Linked DNA regions of Saccharobesus litoralis. The protein of the gene in region 1 interacts with the protein of each later gene in a pairwise test. Links are inferred from orthologs where the notes say so. Each region holds a gene or a part of one and is shown in the gene's direction. Other genes may lie near its edges.

Evidence for each region.
Region 2: the proteins of acpP (region 1) and plsB interact in binary tests that used the Escherichia coli proteins (3 or more experiments, as listed by UniProt). The link is inferred for Saccharobesus litoralis from one-to-one orthologs.
Region 3: the proteins of acpP (region 1) and bioH interact in binary tests that used the Escherichia coli proteins (3 or more experiments, as listed by UniProt). The link is inferred for Saccharobesus litoralis from one-to-one orthologs.
Region 4: the proteins of acpP (region 1) and C2869_RS20120 interact in binary tests that used the Escherichia coli proteins (3 or more experiments, as listed by UniProt). The link is inferred for Saccharobesus litoralis from one-to-one orthologs.

The regions. Positions count from the first base shown.
Region 1 is NZ_CP026604.1:1,618,560-1,623,933, forward strand. The notes cover bases 1-2,901. They hold acpP (acyl carrier protein), read left to right. Parts: upstream 1-1,283; coding sequence 1,284-1,520; downstream 1,521-2,901. Other genes in these bases: fabD (ACP S-malonyltransferase), read left to right, coding at 1-241; fabG (3-oxoacyl-ACP reductase FabG), read left to right, coding at 246-986; fabF (beta-ketoacyl-ACP synthase II), read left to right, coding at 1,613-2,851. Outside these bases: C2869_RS05715 (YehS family protein), read left to right, coding at 3,184-3,864; pabC (aminodeoxychorismate lyase), read left to right, coding at 4,240-5,013; endolytic transglycosylase MltG, read left to right, coding at 5,003-5,374. UniProt on the Escherichia coli protein: Carrier of the growing fatty acid chain in fatty acid biosynthesis.
Region 2 is NZ_CP026604.1:5,398,271-5,404,730, forward strand. What follows is about bases 3,407-6,460. They hold plsB (glycerol-3-phosphate 1-O-acyltransferase PlsB), read left to right. Parts: upstream 3,407-3,742; coding sequence 3,743-6,178; downstream 6,179-6,460. Other genes in these bases: mgtE (magnesium transporter), read left to right, coding at 3,407-3,594; ubiA (4-hydroxybenzoate octaprenyltransferase), read right to left, coding at 6,252-6,460. Also shown: C2869_RS20625 (RNA polymerase factor sigma-54), read left to right, coding at 1-112; hpf (ribosome hibernation promoting factor), read left to right, coding at 140-427; PTS IIA-like nitrogen regulatory protein PtsN, read left to right, coding at 436-885; RNase adapter RapZ, read left to right, coding at 994-1,851; C2869_RS20645 (HPr family phosphocarrier protein), read left to right, coding at 1,855-2,133; more of mgtE, read left to right, coding at 2,230-3,406. UniProt on the Escherichia coli protein: Catalyzes the transfer of an acyl group from acyl-ACP to glycerol-3-phosphate (G3P) to form lysophosphatidic acid (LPA). This enzyme can utilize either acyl-CoA or acyl-ACP as the fatty acyl donor.
Region 3 is NZ_CP026604.1:3,163,092-3,169,479, reverse strand. What follows is about bases 1,261-4,242. They hold bioH (pimeloyl-ACP methyl ester esterase BioH), read left to right. Parts: upstream 1,261-2,363; coding sequence 2,364-3,122; downstream 3,123-4,242. Other genes in these bases: C2869_RS11310 (hypothetical protein), read left to right, coding at 3,396-4,242; C2869_RS11320 (ComF family protein), read right to left, coding at 1,587-2,336; C2869_RS11325 (M14 family zinc carboxypeptidase), read left to right, coding at 1,261-1,550. In the rest of the region: more of C2869_RS11325, read left to right, coding at 1-1,260; more of C2869_RS11310, read left to right, coding at 4,243-4,658; C2869_RS11305 (hypothetical protein), read left to right, coding at 4,938-5,231; C2869_RS11300 (putative metalloprotease CJM1_0395 family protein), read left to right, coding at 5,293-6,294. UniProt on the Escherichia coli protein: The physiological role of BioH is to remove the methyl group introduced by BioC when the pimeloyl moiety is complete. It allows to synthesize pimeloyl-ACP via the fatty acid synthetic pathway through the hydrolysis of the ester bonds of pimeloyl-ACP esters.
Region 4 is NZ_CP026604.1:5,295,150-5,301,466, reverse strand. Bases 1,154-4,064 are described here. They hold C2869_RS20120 (YbgC/FadM family acyl-CoA thioesterase), read left to right. Parts: upstream 1,154-2,353; coding sequence 2,354-2,776; downstream 2,777-4,064. Other genes in these bases: tolA (cell envelope integrity protein TolA), read left to right, coding at 3,901-4,064; tolR (protein TolR), read left to right, coding at 3,473-3,898; tolQ (protein TolQ), read left to right, coding at 2,766-3,467; ruvB (Holliday junction branch migration DNA helicase RuvB), read left to right, coding at 1,154-2,115. Also shown: crossover junction endodeoxyribonuclease RuvC, read left to right, coding at 1-458; Holliday junction branch migration protein RuvA, read left to right, coding at 466-1,083; more of ruvB, read left to right, coding at 1,114-1,153; more of tolA, read left to right, coding at 4,065-4,815; Tol-Pal system beta propeller repeat protein TolB, read left to right, coding at 4,847-6,193; peptidoglycan-associated lipoprotein Pal, read left to right, coding at 6,240-6,317.

The DNA.
Region 1 (5,374 bases):
TAATGTTGATGTGGCAATCGAAACAGAAGGCGATGCTATTCGTGATGCCTTAGTTCGTCAGCTTTATTGCCCAGTTCGCTGGACAGAAAGTGTTGAGCAACTCGCGGCTCAAGGTATTAGCCAATTAGTTGAAGTGGGCCCAGGTAAAGTATTAGCGGGTTTAACAAAACGTATTAATAAATCATTATCTGCAACATCGGTTAACGATATTGCATCAATCGAATCTTTCATTAGTGAGTAATATCATGTTTGGAAACTTAGAAGGACAAGTCGCTTTAGTCACTGGCGCAAGTCGTGGTATTGGTAAAGAAATCGCACTTAAATTAGTTGCAGCCGGAGCAACAGTGGTTGGCACGGCAACAAGTGACAATGGTGCTGCTGCTATCAGTGATTATTTAGGTGAAAACGGTAAAGGCTTAAAACTGAATGTAACCGATGCTGACAGCATTGCTGAAACATTTGATGCAATTAAAGAAGCTTACGGTGTCGTTGATATTTTAGTTAATAACGCGGGTATTACGCGCGATAACTTAATGATGCGCATGAAGGATGACGAGTGGGATTCAATTATCGACACGAATTTATCTTCTATTTTCCGCATTTCAAAAACTGCTTTACGTCCTATGATGAAAAAGCGCTACGGTCGTATCATCAATATAGGCTCAGTTGTTGGTTCAACGGGGAACCCTGGTCAAGCTAACTATTGTGCGGCGAAAGCTGGTGTTATTGGTTTTTCTAAAGCTTTAGCAAAAGAAGTGGCTTCTCGTGGTATTACAGTTAACACGGTTGCTCCAGGTTTTATCGACACTGATATGACAAAAGCGCTAAATGATGAGCAAAAAGAAGCTATCTTCGGTAATATCCCAGCTGCACGTTTGGGCCAACCAGAAGAGATTGCTTCAGCTGTATTATTCTTAGCGTCAAAAGAAGCTGGTTATATTACAGGTGAAACTATCCATGTAAATGGTGGTATGCACATGGCATAAGGCTATAAAGCCTATGTCCGCACGCACGTAATGGTTATTTATTAACCTACTTTTGCTTAACTGCGTTAAACAGCGCAGTTAATGCTTGAAATGCCGCTAATAAGGGCTATTATGTGCGTAATTTTAATTTGCACACTCAAAACTTGACACTATAAGTGCGTCAAAGATTGTTGAACTGAGCAATAAGAATACAGGTTTGACCAGAAGCAATTTAATAATTTTAACTTGCTACTGATTCAGCCAATCAAATAAACTATCAGCAATTAAAATTGCGTATTTTCTAAGGGAAACCTACTTATGAGTTCTATCGAAGAAAGAGTTAAAAAAATTATCGTTGAGCAATTGGGCGTTAAAGAAGAAGACGTTCGTAACGAAGCATCATTTGTTGACGATTTAGGTGCAGATTCTTTGGATACAGTTGAGCTAGTTATGGCTCTTGAAGAAGAATTCGACACAGAAATCCCTGATGAAGAAGCGGAAAAAATTACTACGGTTCAATCAGCAATTGATTACGTAGACGCGAACAAAGAATAAGATTCTTTATGGGCGGTTCTTCACCGCCCTTTTCATATCCATATAGATAAAGCAAAAACCCATCTGTTTTTCTCCATTCGGAGGCAAGAAAAGTGTCTAAACGTCGTGTAGTCGTCACTGGTCTAGGTATGTTATCGCCTGTTGGTAACTCAGTAGACGAATCATGGAAATCATTATTGGCAGGTCAAAGTGGTATTCAAACCATTGATACTTTTGACGTGTCTAGCTTTGCAACCAAAATCAGCGGTCTAGTAAAAGGTTTTGATATAGAAGAATATCTGCCTAAAAAAGAAGCCAAAAAAATGGATGTTTTCATCCAGTATGGCGTTGCCGCGGGTATGCAGGCGTTTAAAGATTCAGGTATCGAAGTCACCAGCGACAATGCACATCGCATTGGTGCTAGCGTTGGCTCTGGTATTGGTGGTTTAACCTTAATTGAAGAAAACCACAGTAAATTATTAAAAAGCGGCCCGAAACGCATGTCGCCTTTCTTCGTGCCATCGACCATTATTAATATGATCTCAGGTCATTTGTCGATTATGTACAACTTGCAAGGGCCGAATATTGCTATTACAACCGCTTGTACCACAGGTGTTCATTGTATTGGTCATGCTGCGCGTATGATCGCGTATGGTGATGCTGATGCCATGTTAGCAGGTGGTGCAGAAGCCGCTACGACTCCACTTGGTTTAGGTGGTTTTGCTGCTGCTCGTGCACTTTCATCACGAAATGATGATCCAACTCGTGCTAGCCGTCCTTGGGACAAAGACCGTGATGGTTTTGTCATGGGTGATGGTGCGGGTGTTGTTATGCTTGAAGAGTATGAGCATGCCAAGGCACGTGGTGCAAAAATTTATGCTGAGCTAGTTGGCTTTGGTATGAGTGGTGATGCCAATCATATTACGTCTCCGCCGGATGATGGTCGTGGTGCTCAAGCTGCAATGGCTAATGCCATTCGCGATGCAGGTGTTGAACTAGAAGCGATTGATTATATCAATGCCCACGGTACATCAACTCCAGTTGGCGATAAAGCAGAAACAGCGGCTGTGAAAAACTTATTTGGCGATCACGCATACAAGTTAGCGGTTAGCTCGACTAAATCGATGACAGGCCATTTGCTTGGTGCAGCCGGTGCCATTGAAGCGATTATCACGGTTAAAGCAGTACAAGATGGCGCTATTCCGCCAACAATTAACCTAGATAATCCAGATGAGGGCTGTGATTTGGATTATGTGCCGCACGAAGCACGCCAATTAAATATGGAGCTTGCGCTTTGTAATTCATTTGGTTTTGGTGGAACTAACGGTTCACTTCTATTTAAAAAAGTTTAAATCCAAACGCTTTTTAGTATTGTAAAAAAGGTCAGCTATGCTGGCCTTTTTTAATTGTATTATAGTCAAAGTGATCGGGTTTTAGGGGCGGGTTCTAGTTCCAGACGAAACCTAAGTACTTACATCCTGTCAGCTCCAAAAGTTGGGGCTTGTAAGCCAAGTCGAGGGCAAGCGCAGACAATGAACCATAAAATCTGAGCGAGAAGAATATTAGGAGTTATTTTCACTGTTTTGCGTATAATGCACCCAAATTAATTCAAGCTATTGCTTTTTGATGTTCAGACTGATCATCTTTACTAGCGAATAGCTATGATACTTTGGAGCAGACTAAAATGACCAACAATGATATTTTGCGTCGTATTCGCTACACCTTTAATTATAACGACGCCAAAATGGCCAGTATTTTGGAATTGGTTGGTTATAAAGTTGAACCGGCGTTAATTACCCAGTGGTTAAAAAAAGAAGAAGATGAAGCTTATGTGCGGTGTAGCGATCGCGAATTTTCTAACTTTTTAAATGGCTTTATTGTCGAAAAACGCGGTAAACAAGAAGGTAAACCTTTACCTAAAGCGGAAGACCATTTAAACAACAATATCATTCTAAAGAAACTAAAAATCGCGTTAAATTTACAATCAGAAGAACTCATTGCAATGATCTCGCATGGAGACTTTTCCATCAGTAAACATGAATTGAGTGCGCTATTTCGTAACCCGCAACATCATCATTTTCGTGAATGTAAAGACCAGTTGTTACGCAAGTTTTTGAGCGGAATGCAGGTAAAATATCGTGGTGATAGTGAAGTTTCTTCTGCAGGTAATCAATTCTCAAAAGCGCCTAAAAAGCCTTTCAATAAAACGCCCAAAAAGCCAAGTGATAACCCATATGCTAATTGGCAACCTTCTGGTAATGAAACAGTGAAAGTCACGAAAAAGTCGTTTTCTAAGCCAGTTAAAAACAAACCTAAAACCAGAATATCTAAAGATAATTTTAAATGGCCTGACATGAAAAATTAGAAAAATTAGGTCGATTTTTCTATTATTTTATCGTAAGTATAGTCAAAGCGATCAGGTTTTAGTGGCAGGTTTCTGGTTCCAGACGAAACCTAAGTACCTACATCCATGTAGGCAAAGCCGTCAAAGCTACCGCGTCCTGCTCTCGCCCCTTACCTGCATCCATGCAGGCAAGCTTCGAATCCCCATGAGCATATGCTCTATTATGTGATTGGGGTTGCCTAAAGGGATTTAGGTAGTAGGACGACGCAGGAGCCAAAGTCGAGAGTAAGCGCTGACAATGAACCATAAAGCCTGAGCGAGAAGACTATATTAGGTTTAACTTTGTTATTAGAAACACTTTAAATGCGCCTCCATTTTATTTCTGAACGGTCAAAATTGAGTCCTTATAATCGGGCTATACAATTTGGTGACGCACACTTTACAACCATGAAAGTGTGCTCGGGTGAAATTCAGCTATTTTCATATCATCAAGCTCGTCTGCAATTGGCGTCATCGAGGTTGGGTTTTGTCATTGATGAAAGTGAGTGGCAATGGCTTTTTGAGATGCTGTCCTCCCATGCAGAAGGTAAGCAAACGGCGGTTGTGAAAATCATTATTAGCCGTGGCGAAAGCCAACGCGGTTACGCCATACCTGAACCACCTGACTATCAAGCTTTTATCTATACATCGGAATTACCAATTGATTGGCTTGCACAATTACAACAAGGTATCGCGTTAAACATTGCTGATTTTACGTTAGGTCATCAACCTGCTTTAGCCGGATTAAAACATTGTAACCGCCTAGAGCAGGTAATGCTTAAACAAGAATTACAAGCTAAAGGTTGGAGTGATGCCATTGTTTGTGATTTGACTGGAAATGTTATCGAAACTTCGATTGCAAACTTGTTTTTTTATGATGGTCATACTTGGTATACCCCAGAATTAAGTTTGGCTGGTGTGGCTGGGGTATATAGACAATATATACTGCAACAGGCGAAAAAACATAATATCAAAATTGAAGTTTGTGCTATTGCTAGGCAAAACTTAACAAACTTCACCGCGGCTTTTGCCTGCAATGCATTGCAAGGTATTGTGCCTGTGACGCAAATCGCCGAAAATAGCCTATCAGTTGAACCCGTTCATCATTTTAAGCGCACTTTTGAAAATTAAATTATCCACATTTTTAAAACTATTGGCCGCGAGTATTTTTGCTTGTTTAACTGTCGCAAGTGTTTTGGCATTTAAAATTGCTAGCCAATGGCAACAACCTGCGGCTATACATCAGCCGTTATTTACTATTGAATCGGGTTGGTCGTACTACAAATTAATCGAGCAGCTTGAGCATAGCAATATGATTCAAGAGCCGTTTGCATTTAAAATACTCGTTTGGCTAAATCCGCATTTACGTGACATTAAAGCGGGGACTTATCGCTTGCCGGAAAAGGCAACTCAGCGCGAATTAGTTGAAGCTTTAGTATTTGCCAAACCAGCCGAGTTTAAAATCACGTTTATTGAAGGCAGCCGATGGCAA
Region 2 (6,460 bases), 3.8 Mb from region 1 along the record:
AATCACCGACCTGTTAGCTGAACAAGGTATTCAAGTCGCTCGCCGTACCATAGCTAAGTACCGAGAAGCTTTGTCGATTCCACCATCAAACCAACGTAAGAGCCTACTTTAGGGCTCGCAACCATAGAAGGAAAAGCCTATGCAAATCAACTTAACTGGCCGCCATGTAGAAGTGACCGAGGCTTTAAAAACGTATGTCGACACAAAGTTTGCAAAACTAGAGCGACATTTTGATCATATAAACAATGTATATGTTATCCTAAGCGTGGAAAAGTTAGTGCAAAAAGCGGAAGCGACTTTGCATATTAACGGCGGAGAGATATTTGCCACGTCCGATCACCAGGATATGTATGCAGCGCTTGATTCATTAATTGACAAGCTCGACAGGCAAGTAATCAAACATAAAGAAAAATTAAAGAGTCATTAATCTGCTCAATGGAAATTGAACAACTAATCACTCCGGACTGCGTATTTTGCGCAGTTCCGGCTAAAAGCAAAAAAAGAATCCTTCAAGTTATTAGCCAATATGCGGCTAAACAGCTAGGGCAAACTGAAATACAAGAACAAGACATACTTGATGCCTTGCTAGCACGTGAAAAACTCGGCAGCACAGGTATAGGTCAAGGTATTGCCTTACCTCATGGTCGTCTTAATTGTAATAAAAGTTTAGCTTTGTTGTTAACCTCAGACGAAGCCATTGACTATGACGCGATAGACAATGCCCCAGTCAAAGTTTTCTTCGCATTACTTGCCCCTGAGTCTGAATGCCAAGACCACTTAAAGTCACTAGCACTAATAGCCGAAAAACTATCTGATAAAACTGTACTTAAAAGTGTGAAAAACGCTATAACCAATCAAGAGTTATACCAAGCAATCACTAATTAAGTTTGTTGTTAAGTTTATGGCAAGTTAAGTTCATGACTATAAATAGCTGAAAATAGTGGTATATTCTACTTGCTTATTTCAATAGGTTGTTAGTTTTAAGGAAAAACGATGTTACAGCTAGTCATTTTCACTGGTCGCTCAGGATCAGGTAAAACCGCTGCGTTACATAACCTTGAAGATTCAGGTTACTATTGTGTCGACAATATGCCGCTAGAGCTTTTGCTGTCGCTCATCAATACAATGCAAGGCAAAGCCGATAAAGTTGCGGTGACATTAGATATTCGTAATCTAACGTCTCCTTCTGAGAATCAAGTTTCCACCTATTTAGAGACATTACGTAATAAAGTCAGCTTACGTGTTGTTTACCTTGATTCGACTAATACCGCTTTGCTAAAGCGCTTTTCAGAATCAAGACGTATTCACCCACTCTCCTTACAAAACAGTGAGCTTAGCTTAGAAGAAGCGATTAAAGACGAAGAAAACCAATTAGACAGCATCAAGCAACAATCTGATTTAATTTTAGATACAACAGGGCTAAGCATTCATCAGTTAAACGACTTGGTTCATAGCGAAATACTTGGCACTAAAGCCAAGCAACTCAAGTTGGTATTCACTTCATTTGGTTTTAAGCACGGGCTTCCGCAAGATGCAGACTATGTGTTTGATGCGCGTTTTCTGCCTAATCCTCACTGGGTACCCGAACTAAGACCACTCACGGGTTTAGACCAACCGGTAATCGATTACTTAGCGCAAAGTCCAGAAGTGAGTGAATTCATCTGGCAAGTTAAAATCTTCCTTAAAACTTGGTTACCTGCGCTGGAGCGCAATAATCGCAGTTACGTGACTGTCGCCATTGGCTGTACAGGTGGCCAGCATAGGTCTGTGTATGTGGCACAAACATTAGCTGATGCCTTTAAACAAGAAAGAGATAACATCACCATTTTACATCGAGAGCAGCGTCGTTAGTTCATGTCAATTTGTGTATCAGAGTCACTCACCATAGTTAACAAGCTTGGGCTACATGCACGAGCGGCAACTAAGCTCGTTGAGCTAACCCAACAATTCCAATCGACAATTACCATTAGCTGCGAAGGTAAATCAGCCAACGCCCAAAGTGTTATGGCGCTTTTGCTGCTTGCTGGTGCGCAAGGCAAACAAATAACCGTACAATGCACTGGCGAAGATGCCCCAGCGGCATTAGAAGCCGTAAAAGCACTAATAGCCAATAAATTTGAAGAAGCTGAGTAGCCCTACTCCCCTGTGTTTTCAACACTAATAGTTAGAATTGCAAACAGGCTTGCGGTAGACTAAGCGCATAATATTTCTGATAAAGATCTGCGGGATATGCAGGACACCTTCGAACAAGACAATAGCCAAAACTTGCTAAGCGATATTAGCCATGCGCTAAGTCAAGGCATGTTTGTGCACGTGCGTAATATACTGCACGAGATGTCTGACGGAGATATAGCCCACGTCTTAGAGTCCTCACCCAGCAAACAACGCCATGTTATTTGGACATTAATTGACCCAGAGTTTCACGGCGACATTCTTGAAGAGCTATCTGAAGACGTTCGCAATAGCATCATCCAAAAAATGAACCCCTCAATGGTTGCCGAAGCCACTGAAGGGTTAGATACCGATGATCTTGCCGAAGTATTACGTAGCCTGCCCGATGAAACTTACCAAGCCGTTTTGCAATCGCTGGATGAGCAAGATCGTCATCGTGCAGAAAAAGCCCTAGGCTACGAGGAAGACACCGCCGGCGCTATCATGAATACGGATACCGTCACCATCCGTCCTGATGTGACTATTGAAGTCGTGAGTCGCTATCTCAGGTTGCGTGGCCATCTTCCAGAAGCAACTGACGTATTGTACGTGGTTGATGATCAAGACAAGTTACTCGGCACATTAAGTCTGGCAAAACTCGTGGTCACGTCAAACCCCGCGACTTTAGTGTCAGACATTATGGAAGAAGAAGCGGAAACTATCCCTGCGGATATGGACGAATCTGAAGTTGCTAAACAATTTGAGCGCCATAATTGGATATCAGCACCTGTTACCAATGAGCAAGGTCTACTATTAGGTAGGATCACCATAGATGATATTGTTGATATTATTCGTGAAGATGCCGAACATTCCATGATGAGTATGGCGGGTTTAGACGACGAAGAAGACACGTTTGCTCCCGTTATCAAAAGTACCCAGCGTCGCTCTATCTGGCTGGGTATTAATTTAATTACAGCATTATTGGCCGCTTTAGTTTCTAGTGCTTTTGAAGACATTCTTTCCCAACTCGCAGTTTTAGCTGTACTCAATACGATAGTACCCAGTATGGGCGGTATCGCAGGTAACCAAACATTAACCTTAGTGATCCGGGCAATGGCGGTAGGCCACGTTGCACCAACCAACGTGCGCTGGCTAATAATAAAAGAATTTACTATCGGCTTGCTGAATGGGGTTTTGTGGGCAGTATTGATTGCCTCTGTCGTCGCACTTTGGAAACAAGACTTATTACTCGGTGGGATTATTGCTTTTGCCATGCTAATGAATATGCTCGCAGCCGGCATTGCGGGTGTAAGTATTCCACTGATATTAAAACGCTTAGAAATAGACCCTGCTCTCGCTGGAGGCGTAATTTTAACAACCGTCACAGATGTAGTCGGTATATTTGCATTTTTAGGTACAGCCACTTGGCTATTAAGTGCTTAAGCAGGGTTTATATTTCCTCTTTTATATTTATCTATAACTAACTGACTATATCGCCACAAAAAATGTCATGGTTGTTGCGTAGGCTGAAAACGGCGCTCATGATATAATTATCTTCATATTTCATGCATATTTTTAGCTAAACTCAAATATGAGCGAACTTAACGCGGTGCTCAGCCATGTATTAAAATGGCCCGTTAGACCTTTTATTCGCACCAAAGTCATTCCAGCGCAATTAGAAGCTGAGATCAACATTGATCACGACAAGCCTTTATTTTACGTTTTAAAAGAAGAGTCAATTTTTGATCTGCTTGCTCTACAGCGCATCTGTAAAAAATTTGATCTACCGTCTCCATTTAGCAAAGTTAACGTCAATGGCACTCTCTACACGAGGTATATTTGCCTTGATCGTATGGCATCCAGCCTAAAGATTAAACGTAAACCGACAGAAGCTTTGTCGCAAGTCGAACAGTTACTTAAGCAACATAAAGAACAAACCGGTATTGATGCTCAATTAATCCCTTGTTTTTCAACTTGGGGACGTTACCCAGGTAAAGCTAACCTTGATGCTGATGTGGTCTTCAACGATCAACGCAAGCCAAGTGCTTTAGCAAAGTTTTTTATTGTTCTGTTTTCAGGGCGTCACAATCTCATTCAGTTCAGTCAACCCGTGTCCTGCCGAGAAGTCGCTGACGATCATGGTTCTGATAAAGCTATTGCCCAAAAACTGCTACGGGTAGCACGTTTTCATTTTCAACGCCAAAAGCTCGCGATTGCTGGCCCAAAGCTGTGGGAAAGAGATCAGCTAATTAATAGTTTATTAGCCTCGCCAGCATTAAAAAAAGTGATTGAAGACGAAGCTAAAAGTAAAAATATTAGTATCAATAAAGCCCGTGAAACCGCGCGCCAATACTTAGATGAAATGGCCGCAGACTATCGAGAAAATGCGGTACGTATTGGCGATCGCGTTCTTACTTGGATATGGAACAAGTTATATCATGGGATCCACATCACCAACGTAGAAACAGTGCGTAAGCTTGCCCATGAAGGTCACGAGGTAGTTTACGTACCTTGTCATCGCAGCCACATGGATTACTTACTATTAACCTATGTGATTTATCACGAGGGATTAGTTCCTCCTCATATTGCAGCGGGCATCAACTTAAACTTCTGGCCAATGGGGCCTATTTTTCGCCGTGGTGGTGCCTTTTTTATGCGCCGCTCATTTCGTGGTAACAAACTTTATTCAGCCGCTTTTAGAGAGTACATGGCACAACTTTTAAGTCGTGGCTATGCGATAAAATACTATCCTGAATCTGGCCGCTCACGTACAGGGCGCTTACTTAAGCCCAAAACAGGTATGTTGGCCATGACAGTGCAATCCGCTTTACGTGGTTTGGATCGCCCTATCACCTTGGTTCCTGTCTATATTGGCTATGAGCATGTAATGGAAGTCAGTACTTACATGCGCGAGCTTGGTGGTGCAGCTAAACAGAAAGAGTCATTCTGGCAAGTATTAGGTATATTGCGTAAATTGCGTCACTTTGGCCAAGGCTATGTTAATTTTGGCGAACCGATTAGCTTAAACAAACAACTCAATAGCAAAGTGGAGAACTGGCGCGAGGATATTCATCCAACCATTCCACAAAAACCCACTTGGTTTCCAGGCTTTGTCAACGATATTGCTCAGCAAGTGATGTGTAATATCAATCGAGCAGCGGCATTAAATGGCGTTAATTTATCAGCCCTAGCCTTACTTGCAGCACCTAAACATTCATTATTTAGAGACGATCTCGAAAATCAGCTCAAGCTATGTTTAGCTTTGCTTGAACAACATGCCCCTTTCTCTGAGCTAACCTTACCTCCGGATCCGCATCCCAAATTACTAGTCGAGCATGCGATTTCCATGGATAAGTACCAAGTCGAAAAAGGCAAGACTGACATTATTTCCTTAACGGATTCTGAAGCCGTATTACAAACATACTATCGCAACAATGTTTTGCATGTATTCTTGTTACCTTCACTCGCGGCCGCAAGCTTGATTGCGGACGCAAAAAATAACCGTGCAACCATACTAACTCAATGGCAAACTCTGCTACGGTTAATTGCCGGTGAGTACTTTTTAAAGTTTAGCCAAGCGCAGTTAGAAGCCCATCTCGACCATATTTTAGCAACACTTAAAGACTACAAAATGCTGACGATTGATAATCAGGAGTTACAGGCTATTCGTCATGCCGACTCTCGTTATCAACAATTACATTTATTAGCCAGCTACTGTCAAGAAACATTGCAGCGCTACGCAATTGTACTCGCTGTATTAGAGCAGACACCAGCGATTGCCAGAACCGATTTAGAAAGCCAAGCATTAGATCATGCTAAGCAATTAGCCAAGCTAAACGGAATCAAAGGCCCTGAATTTGTCGACAAGAGCTTGATCAATCAGCTAATTTTAAAATTACGCGAGTTAGGCTACCTGCAATCAAATGATGATGGCTTGTTAGAATCGACCGACACTCTAGGCGGGTTACGTTCAATTGTTTTTGAATTATTAGACGGGGATATATTGGCAACAATCCGTCACCCTTAAATTTGCAAACACGAGCACTAAATAAACCTCATCTCTTAACCTAAACTAAACCAAAATAAGGTTAAGAGATGAGTTAAATTGCGGATAACCAAAAGTTTGCCGCTAGACCAATAAAAATCACCATACCCACTGGGTGGTTATCTAAAAACGCCTTAAAGCAAGCTTGCTTATCACGGTTTCTAACCCAAAGCTGTTGCCGAATAAGCATGCCACTCGCTATGATCAAAGCACTGTAAAATGGCCAAGTTAAATCTGTCATTACGCCAAAAAGCACCATCAAGC
Region 3 (6,388 bases), 1.5 Mb from region 1 along the record:
ATGGTCCTGTCACCTTTGCCCAAGCCATTCGTAATCAACTTACTGCTGGGCAAAGCCTAGTTGACGCAGCCATCGAAAACCGCGTTACCTTACTCGATTACAAACGAAACTTTTTTGCCGAAAGTAAGAAATTAGCGAAACGAGACGATACCGTAGGTTACCTGTTGCACGGCAAAGATCCAGCCAACATTGAGCATCTTCTGACTTTATTACATCGGCATAAAATCCAAGTGTATCCACTGGTCAGCGATTACAAATATGAAGATAAACAATATGCCAGCCAATCTTCATATTGGCTACCCGTGCAGCAAAGCCAATATCGCTTACTAAAAAGCCTATTGAGTTTACGTCAAACCTTTAAAGACAATACATTTTACGATGTCAGTAACTGGAATTTAGCGCTATCTCATGGTGTTGAGGCGATTGCGATCCAAAGTAGTTTCCACCGCATAAAATCATCACAAAATGCTTGGCGACCAAACAACCGTTATCAACCTCAAACTCAACTAAGCAACACAGATTACGCTTGGCTCATCGACTGGCAAACCAGCAATAACGCCAGCTTTTTGGCCAAGTTATTACAATCAAACATTAAAGTGAAAGTCGCCTATGACAATTTCACCATTAAAGTCGCCGACCAAAATCAAACATACCCTGCTGGCACATTATTGATCTTTCCCAAAAGCCAAACCAATATAGAACAAGCGATAACAAACCTGACGGAATTCAGTAAACAACACCACACCACAATTACTGCGGTTAACCACGGGACAAGCGTCAACGGGGTTGACCTTGGCAGCAGTAGCTTTAAGCCGTTAACAGCCATTAACCCTGCCATGCTAGTCGGCTCTGGCATTAATACGTACGAAGCAGGAGAAGCGTGGCAACATTTCGACAGCCAACTAAAAATACCTTTAGTTAAATTAGATATCCATCGCTTAAAACAATACCAATTAAAGCATTACACTCATTTATATATGCCAGACGGCTACTACTATGACTTGCCAAAAAGCATTACAGAAAAAATACAGGCATGGGTAAAAAATGGCGGAATATTGCTGGCACAAAAACGCGCTGCAAAATGGTGTGCCAATCAAGGATTAATTAATAATGCATTTTTAACTCGCAAAGAGTTAAACAATTACTTTGAAAACGACAAGTTTGCTTTCAATGAACGCGAAAAACTACAAGGGTTAAAACGCATTAGTGGCGCCGTTTTCCAAGGGGTATTAGATACCAGCCACCCTTTAACCTTTGGCTATAGCCAATCAGAAATTGCCCTATTTAAAAATAGGCAGCTTGTCATGGAAGAAGCCGCAACGCCATTTAGTGACATAATTAACTATCCTTCGGCTTCATTATTAGCCGGTTACGCCAGTCAGCCCAATCAGCAACTGATAGATAACTCAACCGCAATGACAGCCCACAAGTTAGAGCACGGGTTAATCATTGCTTGGACTGATAATTTACTGTTCAGAGGATACTGGAAAGGAACTGAGCGGTTATTTAATAACGCCTTGCTGCTTAGCAGTAGCATGCTACAACCTTAAGCTGAGCGTGCTGTTTTTAGTAAGCTTTAAGGCGCGTTAATCTAAACGCGCCCAAGCTAAACAAAAAGCTGAAACTTTGACAGCCCCAGCCTGTTTACAGGTTTGGGCAAGAGAGGATAATGTGGCTCCTGTGGTTACCACGTCATCTAACAACAAAATGTGCTGCCCTGTCAGATCAACATTCACTTGAAAAGCCGAGGCTAAATTTTTACGCCGCTTATGCGCAGTTAATTTAGCTTGCGAATGGGTATGTTTGGTTCGAGTTATCCCGCCACTCACGTCTTTTATATTAGATATATTCAGTGCCATCGTTTGTAAATAATCGAGATGATTAAACCCGCGCTTAAGCCAACGCCAAGCATGATTTGGCACCAGAGTCCAAACGTCTGGTGCTTTGTTAAAGTCAATACTTAACTCTTCACCATTTCCTCCAACACCACCTGCTAGTTGCCATTGCTGTAAGCCTTGTTGCGCAAACGCAGATAATGCACCACGTACAGCTGTTTTATCCTGATATTTGTATGCAGTTATCAAATGGCTTAACGGCCACTGATAAATAAAAGGTACGCATAAACCATCTATCGCCTTTAGCTCCATAGTTGCTAATGCATGTGGATGTTGTGTTAATTCGATAGGAGAGTGACATAGGCTGAACTGTAAACTGTCGTGCCAGCAAGTATCGCATATATGATGATGATTGTTTTGCGGCTCATCGCACAGTAAACAAGGTAAAGACATTGCACCCTTACCTATCGAAAATTGTGCTAGACTGCGCGGCCATCGCATAGTGTCATCCTTGATTGAGAGTATAACTTGAATAATAAACCGCTTATTTATTTTGTCCATGGTTGGGGCATGAACCAAGCTGTTTGGTTACCTGTCGTCGAAAAATTATCGACTAAATTTCGCGTAAAGTGCTTAGATATTGCTGGATTTGGTAATAAAAGTCAGCGTGATTTAGAACCGTACACTTTAGCGGCAATCAGCGACGATATTGCCAATGATATTAATGAACCTGGCATAATTGCTGGTTGGTCTCTGGGAGGTTTGGTAGCTCAGTACTTAGCGCTGCACCACCCAAGTAAACTCACTGCACTTATCACCATTGCCAGCACGCCTTACTTTCAAGCTTGTCAAACAACAGACTGGCCAGGTATTAAACCCGCTGTATTAAGCGGTTTTCAGCAGCAGCTTGCACAAGACTATCAAGTCACACTTGAACGCTTTTTAGCCATTCAAGCCATGGGCAGCCCAACTGCAAAACAAGATATTCGCCAATTGAAACAGCAATTACTCGAATATCCTTCGCCCCATTTGAATGCATTAAAAGGCGGATTAACCATATTAGAACAAGCTGATTTACGGAAAAACATAAGTAATATTACCTTACCTACCCTGCGTTTATATGGACGCTTAGATGCGCTTGTCCCGCAAAAAGCCATAGAAAAAATTAAAGTTTTTCAACCTTCTGCCGAGTCAGTAGTTTTCGCTAAAGCTTCTCACGCGCCTTTTATTTCGCATCTTGATGATTTTATTGAAGAAATAATTCGGTTTAGCCAAAATTTAAAATGAGTAAAAAGATCGTCTTTAGTCAATTAAGATCTACAGCAATTATTGGTAAATACACAACGCCAAGGAATTCAAGGTTTACAAGGGACTAAAAAATAAAGTTTTCGCGCTAAATTTGTCGAGATAGGTCAATCGATCACAACAAGTGTGGAAAAAGATCACAGACAAAATGATTTAAGTGTTGCATGCTAATACCATAATTAATTGGCTTGCATAATTTTGAATTCTTTAACGAAAAGTAAAAAGCACCTTAGTTTCGATGCGTTGCGAAAAGCCATGTCATCGCATATTGAAAGTTTTGATGATCCTCGTCAACAAGGCAAGTGCACGTACACCCTTCACGATACAGTCATGAGTGCGTTTGCTTGTATGTATTTTCAAGACCCTTCGCTGGTTCAATTCCAAAAAAGACTAGAGAGAAAGTATCAACGAAGTAATTTAAATACCCTATTTCGTATCAAAGAGACGCCCAAAGACAACCAGATGAAAGACATTCTGGATACCATAGACAGTGAATGCTTTGCACCGGTTTTTAAAGATTACTTTGAACGACTTAGACGTCATCATCACTTACAAAGCTTTGAAGTGCTACCTGGTAAACTCCTTTGTGCCATTGATGGAACTCAATACCACAGCTCCAAAAGTGTCCACTGTGACGGCTGCCTAACGAAGCAACATCGTAATGGCGAAATCACCTATAACCATGCGGTATTACAAGGTGCCATTATGCATCCAAGTCAGCGACAGGTTATTCCGGTTATGCCTGAAGCCATAAAAAATACAGACGGTGCGAAAAAACAAGACTGTGAAATGAATGCGGCTAAGCGCTTTGTAAAAAGGCTGAAAAAAGCTCACCCTCGTCAATCCTTTATTATTTGCGGTGACGGTTTAATGTCGAAACAACCCTTAATCGAATCGACATTGGCAGAAGGGTTTAGCTTTCTATTTATGGCAAAGAAAGATGACCATAAGTACCTGTATGACTGGTTAGCGGCTTATGAGTCACTATCTAGTCAGTCATACACAGATGAAAAAGACGTGACTCACCAATTTAGTTGGCAAAATGATGTGCCACTTCATGGTGGCGAAAAGAGTATCCATGTCAATTATCTAGAATATCGGCAAATCAAAAAGGGTAAACAGACATATCTTGGTAGCTGGGTCAGTGACATTGAGATAAATAAAGACAATGTGATTGCGTTGGCGAAAGCAGGGCGCTGTCGATGGAAAATAGAAAACGAATGCTTCAACAGCCTTAAAAACCAAGGGTATGAAGTTGAACATAACTACGGTCATGGCCACGAGAATTTAAGTTACAACATGTACCTACTGACCTTGCTTGCCTTTTTCTACCATCAAATCTTTGAATTGACAGATGGAGCGTACCAACAGTGTCGGCAAGAGTACGGTTCAAAGCGTTTTTTATGGGAAAACTTCAGAGTCACAATCCGGTATGTTTTGTTTGATTCATGGGCAGATTTAATGACTCATCTACTCACAGACCATGAAATTACAGAGGAAGCTTATTATCGACCTTAAGTAGAGAAATTGTGAATAAAGGATGCTGAAGCATAGGTTCACCCCTGCGCGAAGCATAGAGATTAAATGGGTCCCACCAATCTAAGATGGCTTAACTTGGCAAAATAACAGTAAAAAGGCCATCAGTGCTTGCATATACAGCTTCACCAATAATTGCTGTAAGATCTATCAAAAACTTTAATTTGTCTGATTTTTATACGATAATAGAAAGAGGTGTAGTAGTCGGTATGTGATTTTTTTCACAGCCAAACAATATGTTTTTTTGCAATAGGTGGTTGTATGCAAATTGGATCCGCTTTTAATACAAGTTTAGCAGGGTTACAAAAAGCATCAGAGGGTATAAGCCAAACCTCCCACAAAATTGCATCAGAAAGTTTGCCGCAACAACGCGAAGCATTACAAAGCAAAGCAGAAGAACAAAGCTTAGCTGAAAACGCTAACCGTGAGCCAATAACGTCTACTACAGATAAATTAACCTCTTTGTTAGAGCAACGTAATGCCGCGAGTGCCAATATCAAAGCGTTACAAACAACTGACGAAGTAATTGGTAAAATTATCGACTTAAAAGCTTAACGCTGATTAATTCGATAGTTTTTTAATTTGATAGGCGCGTATACGAGCAAACTGACTGACCATGAACATAGTTACCCAGTTTCCTGTTAACTTAAATCTCAATACGGCAAACCCGCACACAGAGCAGGCCCGTAAAGATGCGCTTGCCCGTCAATTAATTCCGCAAACCACTGAATCCGAAAATTCCGCCGCCGAGCGTGGTTTAGGCTCAGATAGCGAAAAAGCAGCTGGCCGACAGCAGCCTCTTACCTACGATTATATAAAATCACAACAACAAGCTCAGGCTGAAGAGTCACGCCAGCAAGATGTACAAAACCAAGGCGAACAAAAAGACGCGACGGACGATCAAGAAAATCGTGGTAAAGATCGTCAGCAAGCTCAACAAGAAGAGCAAGAACGCCAACAACTAGCCGAATTAAAAGAGCGTGATCGCGAAGTCAAAACGCATGAACAAGCACACGCATCTATCGGTGGCCAATATGCGGGTTCACCTAGCTATGAATATGAAAAAGGCCCTGATGGTAATCGCTACGCTGTCGGTGGTGAAGTCAAAATTGATGTGTCGGAAGTGCCTAACGACCCTGAGGCTACAGCCCGTAAAATGGAGCAAGTGCAAAGAGCCGCACTAGCGCCTGCTGAACCTTCAGCTCAGGATCGTCGTGTTGCAGCAGAAGCGGCATCTAAACGCCAGTCAGCGCAAGCTGAAATGCTACAAGACACAATAGAGTCAAGTCAAAATTCGCCCGACGTTAGCGCTGCAACGCCCAGCCAACCTAGTGCACCTGCCAAGGTTATTAAAGCCGATGCAATAGAAGCTGAGAATATCAACGTTGAGCCTGTTCCGGTATTTGAAGCCAAAGCCTCTTTAGCCTATGAAGAAACGGCCGCACTTAATCAAGATAATAACGTAACCGCTACAGCAAATTCTTCTGAAGCAACACTACGTTTTAGCGATACGATTGCCCAAGCTGACGAACGTATCACTACGCGCGCACTCAAAATACAGCGCCATTACCACACTAATAGCTTACCTCGCGAAACCCATATTTCGGCTTACGCTTAATTCCAGTTTGAGTTAACAAGACCTGAATCAGGACGTATAATAGTACTGCGACACAAAAGTTCTGACATGTTGTTGAGTTCGTTTTATTAGCAAC
Region 4 (6,317 bases), 3.7 Mb from region 1 along the record:
GGCATAAATTTGAATACTTAGGTAGCGGTTGTATTCGCCTTGGTGACGCTGCCTTGCCCGAGCGTTTAAAGCAAATCCATCAAGGTATCACAGAGATCATACGCCAGTTTAAGCCAGACGAATTTGCTATAGAGCAAGTCTTTGTCGCGCATAATGCTGATTCAGCTTTAAAACTGGGACAAGCACGAGGTGCTGCTATTGTTGCTGCTATGTTGGCTGATTTACCCGTTTCTGAATATTCCGCACGGCAAATAAAGCAGGCTGTTGTTGGTAAAGGGAATGCGGCTAAAAGCCAAGTGCAACACATGGTACAAAGCATTCTCAATTTATCAAAAATGCCACAAGCCGATGCAGCAGATGCACTTGCTATAGCAATGTGCCATGGTCATACTCACCAAAGTTTAATTAGCATGGCTGGACAAGCAAGTAAAACAGTGCGTGGGCGATTAAGAAGGTAGAGTTTTTGTGATAGTCAGGTTAACAGGAGTGGTGATAGAAAAAACACCACCACAATGTGTATTAGAGGTAAATGGTGTTGGCTATGAAGTGAATTTGCCAATGACTAGCTTCTATAATTTACCGCAAGACGATTCTGCGACAACACTTTTTATGCATCAAGTGTTCCGAGAAGACTCGCAAGCACTTTATGGTTTTCATGCCAAATTCGAACGTGATTTGTTCCGTGAATTATTAAAAGCAAATGGTGTAGGCCCTAAATTGGCGTTAGCCATATTGTCAGCCATGTCAGGTGAAGACTTTATTTGGGCGGTTAACCAAGCCGATATTAGTCGGATTGTAAAAGTCCCTGGCGTTGGTAAAAAAACGGCAGAACGTTTATTGCTAGAAATGTCTGATCGCTTGAAAAACTGGCGTGATATTCCAGCAACTCCAACAGCTGATAGTCAAGCTAGTAATATGGATATGGTGTTGGAACCCGCAACCAACCCAGTTAATGATGCGGTTGATGCGTTAATAGCCTTAGGTTATAAAGCGAATCAAGCTGAAACTACGGTTAAAAAAGTGGCTAAAGTTGGGATGACGAGTGAAGCCATAATTAAAGATGCCTTAAAAGCCATGCTTTAAGGCCTGAATAGCAATTAAAAAGTTACCAACATGATTGAAGCCGATAGAATTATTAGCGCTAGCGCCGACCGCGAAGATGACGCCGTTGATCGTGCGATACGCCCACAAAAGTTATCTGACTATACTGGGCAAACGCATGTTGTAGAGCAAATGTCGATTTATATCGAAGCCGCTCGTAAACGTGAAGATGCGTTAGATCATGTTCTAATTTTTGGTCCTCCGGGACTAGGTAAAACCACATTAGCTCGGATTTTAGCTAATGAAATGGGCGTCAATATTAAAACCACATCGGGACCCGTTTTAGAAAAAGCAGGCGATTTAGCTGCGCTGTTAACAAACCTTGAACCGAATGATGTGTTATTTATTGATGAAATTCATCGACTTAGCCCTATGGTTGAAGAGGTACTTTATCCAGCGATGGAAGATTATCAGTTGGATATCATGATAGGTGAAGGCCCAGCTGCACGCTCAATCAAACTGGATTTACCGCCATTCACTTTAATTGGCGCTACAACTCGAGCTGGCTCATTGACTTCTCCTTTGCGCGATCGTTTCGGTATCGTTCAGCGTCTTGAATTTTATAAAACGGAAGAGCTGCAAAAAATTGTTATGCGTTCAGCGAGTTTTCTAAATATGGATTTAGAAGAAAAGGGCGCGTTAGAAGTCGCTTGTCGTAGTAGAGGTACGCCGAGAATAGCCAATCGATTATTGCGACGTGTTCGTGATTATGCTGATGTGAAAGCAGACGGCAAGGCAGAACAAAAAGTCGCCGCCGCTGCCTTAGATATGCTCGAAGTAGATAATATGGGATTTGACTACATGGATAAAAAAATCCTAGATACGATTATCGATAAATTTGATGGTGGACCCGTGGGGCTGGACAATCTGGCTGCTGCAATAGGTGAGGATAAAGATACTATCGAAGATGTCATTGAACCTTATCTTATTCAGCAAGGGTTTATTCAGCGAACCCCAAGAGGGCGGATCGCGACGCCAAGAGTTTATCAACACTTTGGTATTAGCAAGGATTAGTCTTTGTCGTTATCGGATGTGTCGATAAACTCATCAAAAAAGTGCAAATCTAGTTGTTTTTCGTATAACTTTTGTTAACTTGCGCTAAACGGTATAAATTATTGCCGTTTAGCCTTGCGATTTCTTGCCAATCTCTTTATTTAACCGCCAGTTTTTGGCATATTTTCGACCTAATAATAAATATAGCGTTAAGTAAAGCTTCATTCAGCATTATGCTGTAAGTGCTTAAGAGCAAAAAATGCCAAACCCCAGCTTTATTGATAACACCTATTTCTACTACTTACGTGTTTTTTACGAAGATACGGATGCCGGTGGGGTTGTTTATCATGCTAATTATTTGAAGTTTTATGAGCGAGCGCGCAGCGAGATGATGAATACCTTAGGTGTTCGTCAACAAGATCTTCTTGCTGAAAACTTTGCTTTTATTGTTAAATCTTTTAGCGTTGATAACATTCAGGCCGCTCGGTTCAATAGCGAGCTAGTGGTGAAGACTCGAATTAAAACACTCAAAAAAGCCAGCATTATATTTGAGCAATGGATTGAGTGTGATGAACAATTAATCAACCGAGCCGAAGTTTTGGTGGCAACCATTAATTTAGCTGAAATGAAGCCACTACGCATACCAGACTATATATACGAGGAATTACTACGTGTCTGCTGATATCACCTTTTGGGGATTATTTCTTGAAGCCAGCCTACTTGTACAAGGCGTCATGGTGTTACTACTTTTATTGTCATTAATTTCATGGACCATGATATTTCAGCGTAATGCGGCGTTAAGCAGTGCGAAAAGTAGTGCTAGCCAATTTGAAGATAAATTTTGGTCTGGTGTGGACCTAGCACGTTTGTATCAAGAGTTGAATTATGCAAATGCTAAGCAAAGTGGTTTAGAGTCTATTTTCAAAGCCGGCTTTAAAGAATTTGCCCGTATACGTAAAGGTAATGTCGGCTCTTCAGAAATGCTGATGGATGCGACTCATCGAGCGATGCGAGTGTCCCTTTCTCGAGAAGTGGAAAAGCTAGAAACTCATTTACCATTTTTAGCCACTGTTGGTTCAATTAGTCCATATATTGGTTTATTTGGTACCGTCTGGGGGATAATGAATTCATTTATTGCGTTAGGTGAAGTTAAGCAAGCTACATTGAATATGGTTGCTCCAGGTATTGCAGAAGCGTTAATTGCGACCGCAATGGGCTTGTTTGCTGCTATTCCAGCCGTTGTTGCATATAACCGTTTTTCAAACTCAGTCGAAAAAATTGAAACGAGTTATTATAACTTTATGGAAGAGTTTTCCGCTATTTTGCAACGTCAAGCGCTGGCTGGAAAAGATGAAAAAGCAGGGGAGCACTAGTTTTAATGCATCCTCAGCAAAAAATACGACGTAGACCAGTCGCTGAGATTAACGTTGTGCCGTATATCGACGTTATGCTGGTTTTACTGATTATCTTTATGGTAACTGCTCCTTTTATTACACAAGGGGTTAATGTTAGTTTGCCACAGGCGCAAGCGAACCCGTTAGCTGAAGATACCAAAACACCCATTATTGCTTCAGTGACTATCGATTACGAATATTTCGTCACGGTAGGTAGTGAAAAACAAGGGCCATTAACACCTACAGAGCTTGCTTCTATTGTTGCCGCTTACATGATAGAAGAGCCAGAAAGCCCTGTTATGGTCGAAGGAGATGGACGAGTTGATTACAACACGGTTGTACAAATGATGGTGCTTTTGCAAAAGTCTGGTGTGCCATCAGTTGGTTTAATGACGGATAATCCGGAGTAAGTATGCAGAATTATATTTTGTCATTCTTTTCTTCGTTTGGCGTTCATATTGTTATTGGTGTTGTTTTATTATTTAGTTTTGAGATTGCGCCACCGGCCGTTAAGCAAATTGAGGCGGAAGGTGAACTCAGCAAAGTTGATGAAAAAGGCGCGTTAAAACCCGATATAGTTAAAGCGGTTTCTGTGAATAAAGCAGAGATGGAAAAGCAGATTAAGCGGATCCAAGCTCAAAAAGAAGCAAAGCAGCAGGCTGAAGAAAACCGTATTAGAGATTTAGAGCGCCGAGCGCAAAAAGCGCAAAATCAAATTAATAAAAACCAGAAAAAAATTAAAGATTTAGACCAGCAGAAAAAACAAGCGGAAGCCGAAGCGAAAGCCGCTAAAGAGCGTCAAGTCAAGGAGTCGGCTCGAGCAAAAGAGTTTAAGAAGGCGGCAGAAGCAGAACAAGCCGCAAAGCAGAGAGCTGAAAAAGAAGCGGCAGAAGCCAAGAAGCGTGCTGAAGAAGCTAAGAAAAAAGCCGAGCAAGAAGCGGCTGAACGCAAACGTAAAGAACAGGAAGCAGCAGAAAAAGCTGAAATTGAACGTTTTATGGCGGAGCAATTAGCGGCCGAGCAAGCTGCGTTGAAAAAAGCAAAACGTTCACAAATTTTGACTGAAAAGCAAAAGTACGAAAGATTAATTCATGATTCAATTAAAGCTAATCTTATTTCGGATGAAATTTACAAAGGTAAATCTTGTAAGTTGAACATACGCTTAGCGCCTAGTGGTTTTGTTATCGGTGTGCGTAAATTAGGTGGTTTCGAGCTGCTATGTAAAGCGGCGGAGCGAGCTGTTATTCAAACTGAAACGGTTCCTGTATCGAAAGATCCTGATGTTTTTGTTGAAATTAAAGATATCGACATTACTTTTGCCCTTTAACTGAAAAGTAAAAATAAAAAATAGAGTAACTATGAAGCGAATTATTACAGCCTTGAGTTTTTTGTGTGTGGTGTGTTTTCAGGCTCAGGCTAAGCTAGAAATTTTGATTACAGAAGGGGTTGAAAGCACTCGACCTATCGCGGTTATCCCATTCAAATACGAGGGTACGACAGAACTGCCCATGGATATTGCTGAAATTATCGCATCAGACATGGCTCGTAGTGGAAAATTTCACCCATTCCCCCAGATCAACATGCCACAAAAGCCTCATCTGGAAGCTGACGTCGATTATCAAGCTTGGTTAGATGCCGGGGTTGAAACTATCTTGATAGGGGAAGTTAAACAAACCGTGCTGGACCAATTTCAAGTACATTACACCTTGATAGATATTGTGCGTGGTCAAATTACAGGCACCAACTCCCGCATGTTAAGTGAAGGTGAACTCATTGAAACTAATGATCACATTTTATACGAAGCAGATGTTACGGCTGATTTAAGTCGTTTCCGTCAATTAGCCCATCATATCTCAGATAATGTGTTTGAAACATTAACGGGTATTCCTGGCGCATTTAAAACCCGTATTGCTTACGTGAAAGTGAGTGACTATAACGCAGAGCGCCCTTATAAATTAATGGTTGCTGATTACGATGGATTTGGTGAACGCGAATTAATTTCAAGCTCTGAACCTTTAATGTCACCTAGCTGGTCGCCAGATGCGACAAAATTAGCTTATGTAACGTTTGAAAATGCTCAGGCTCAAATATATATACAAGATTTGTATAGTACAGATCGTGACATGATCGCTTCTTTCCCCGGAATTAATGGTGCGCCACAGTGGTCACCGGATGGCACAAAAATGGCTATGGTGTTATCTAAAGATGGTGATCCTGAAATTTACGTAATGGATTTATTGTCTCGTAAACTATCGCGTATTACTAAACATAGAGCGATAGATACAGAGCCAAGTTGGTCTCCTGATGGAAAGAAACTTATTTTTACATCAGAACGGGGTGGTAAACCTCAGCTATATAGCGTAAATTTAGACACAAAGCGTGTTAAACGCTTGACATTCACTGGTGAAATGAACCTTGGGGGCTCATTTTCGCCAAACGGGCAGGAGCTTATATTAGTTAACCGCACGCGTGGTAACTATCATATAGGGCGTTTAGATGTGGGTTCAGGAGCGTTACAAGTGCTAACTAAAACCTATTTGGACGAATCTCCCAGTATAGCCCCTAATGGATCCATGGTGATCTACAGTACATTACATGATGGTGATCAGGTACTGGCATTGGTGTCAGTGGATGGTCGCTTTAAAGCTCGCCTACCATTAGGCGTAGGACAGTATAAATCACCAGCATGGTCACCCATGCTGTAACAATAAAAATTCAAACATTTGCTAAGAAAAGATAAAGGAAAATAAGATGCAGCCTTCAAAAACTTTAAAAGCGCTGGCGCTAGCTTTACCCATTTTGACTTTAACTGCTTGTGGTACAACAGGT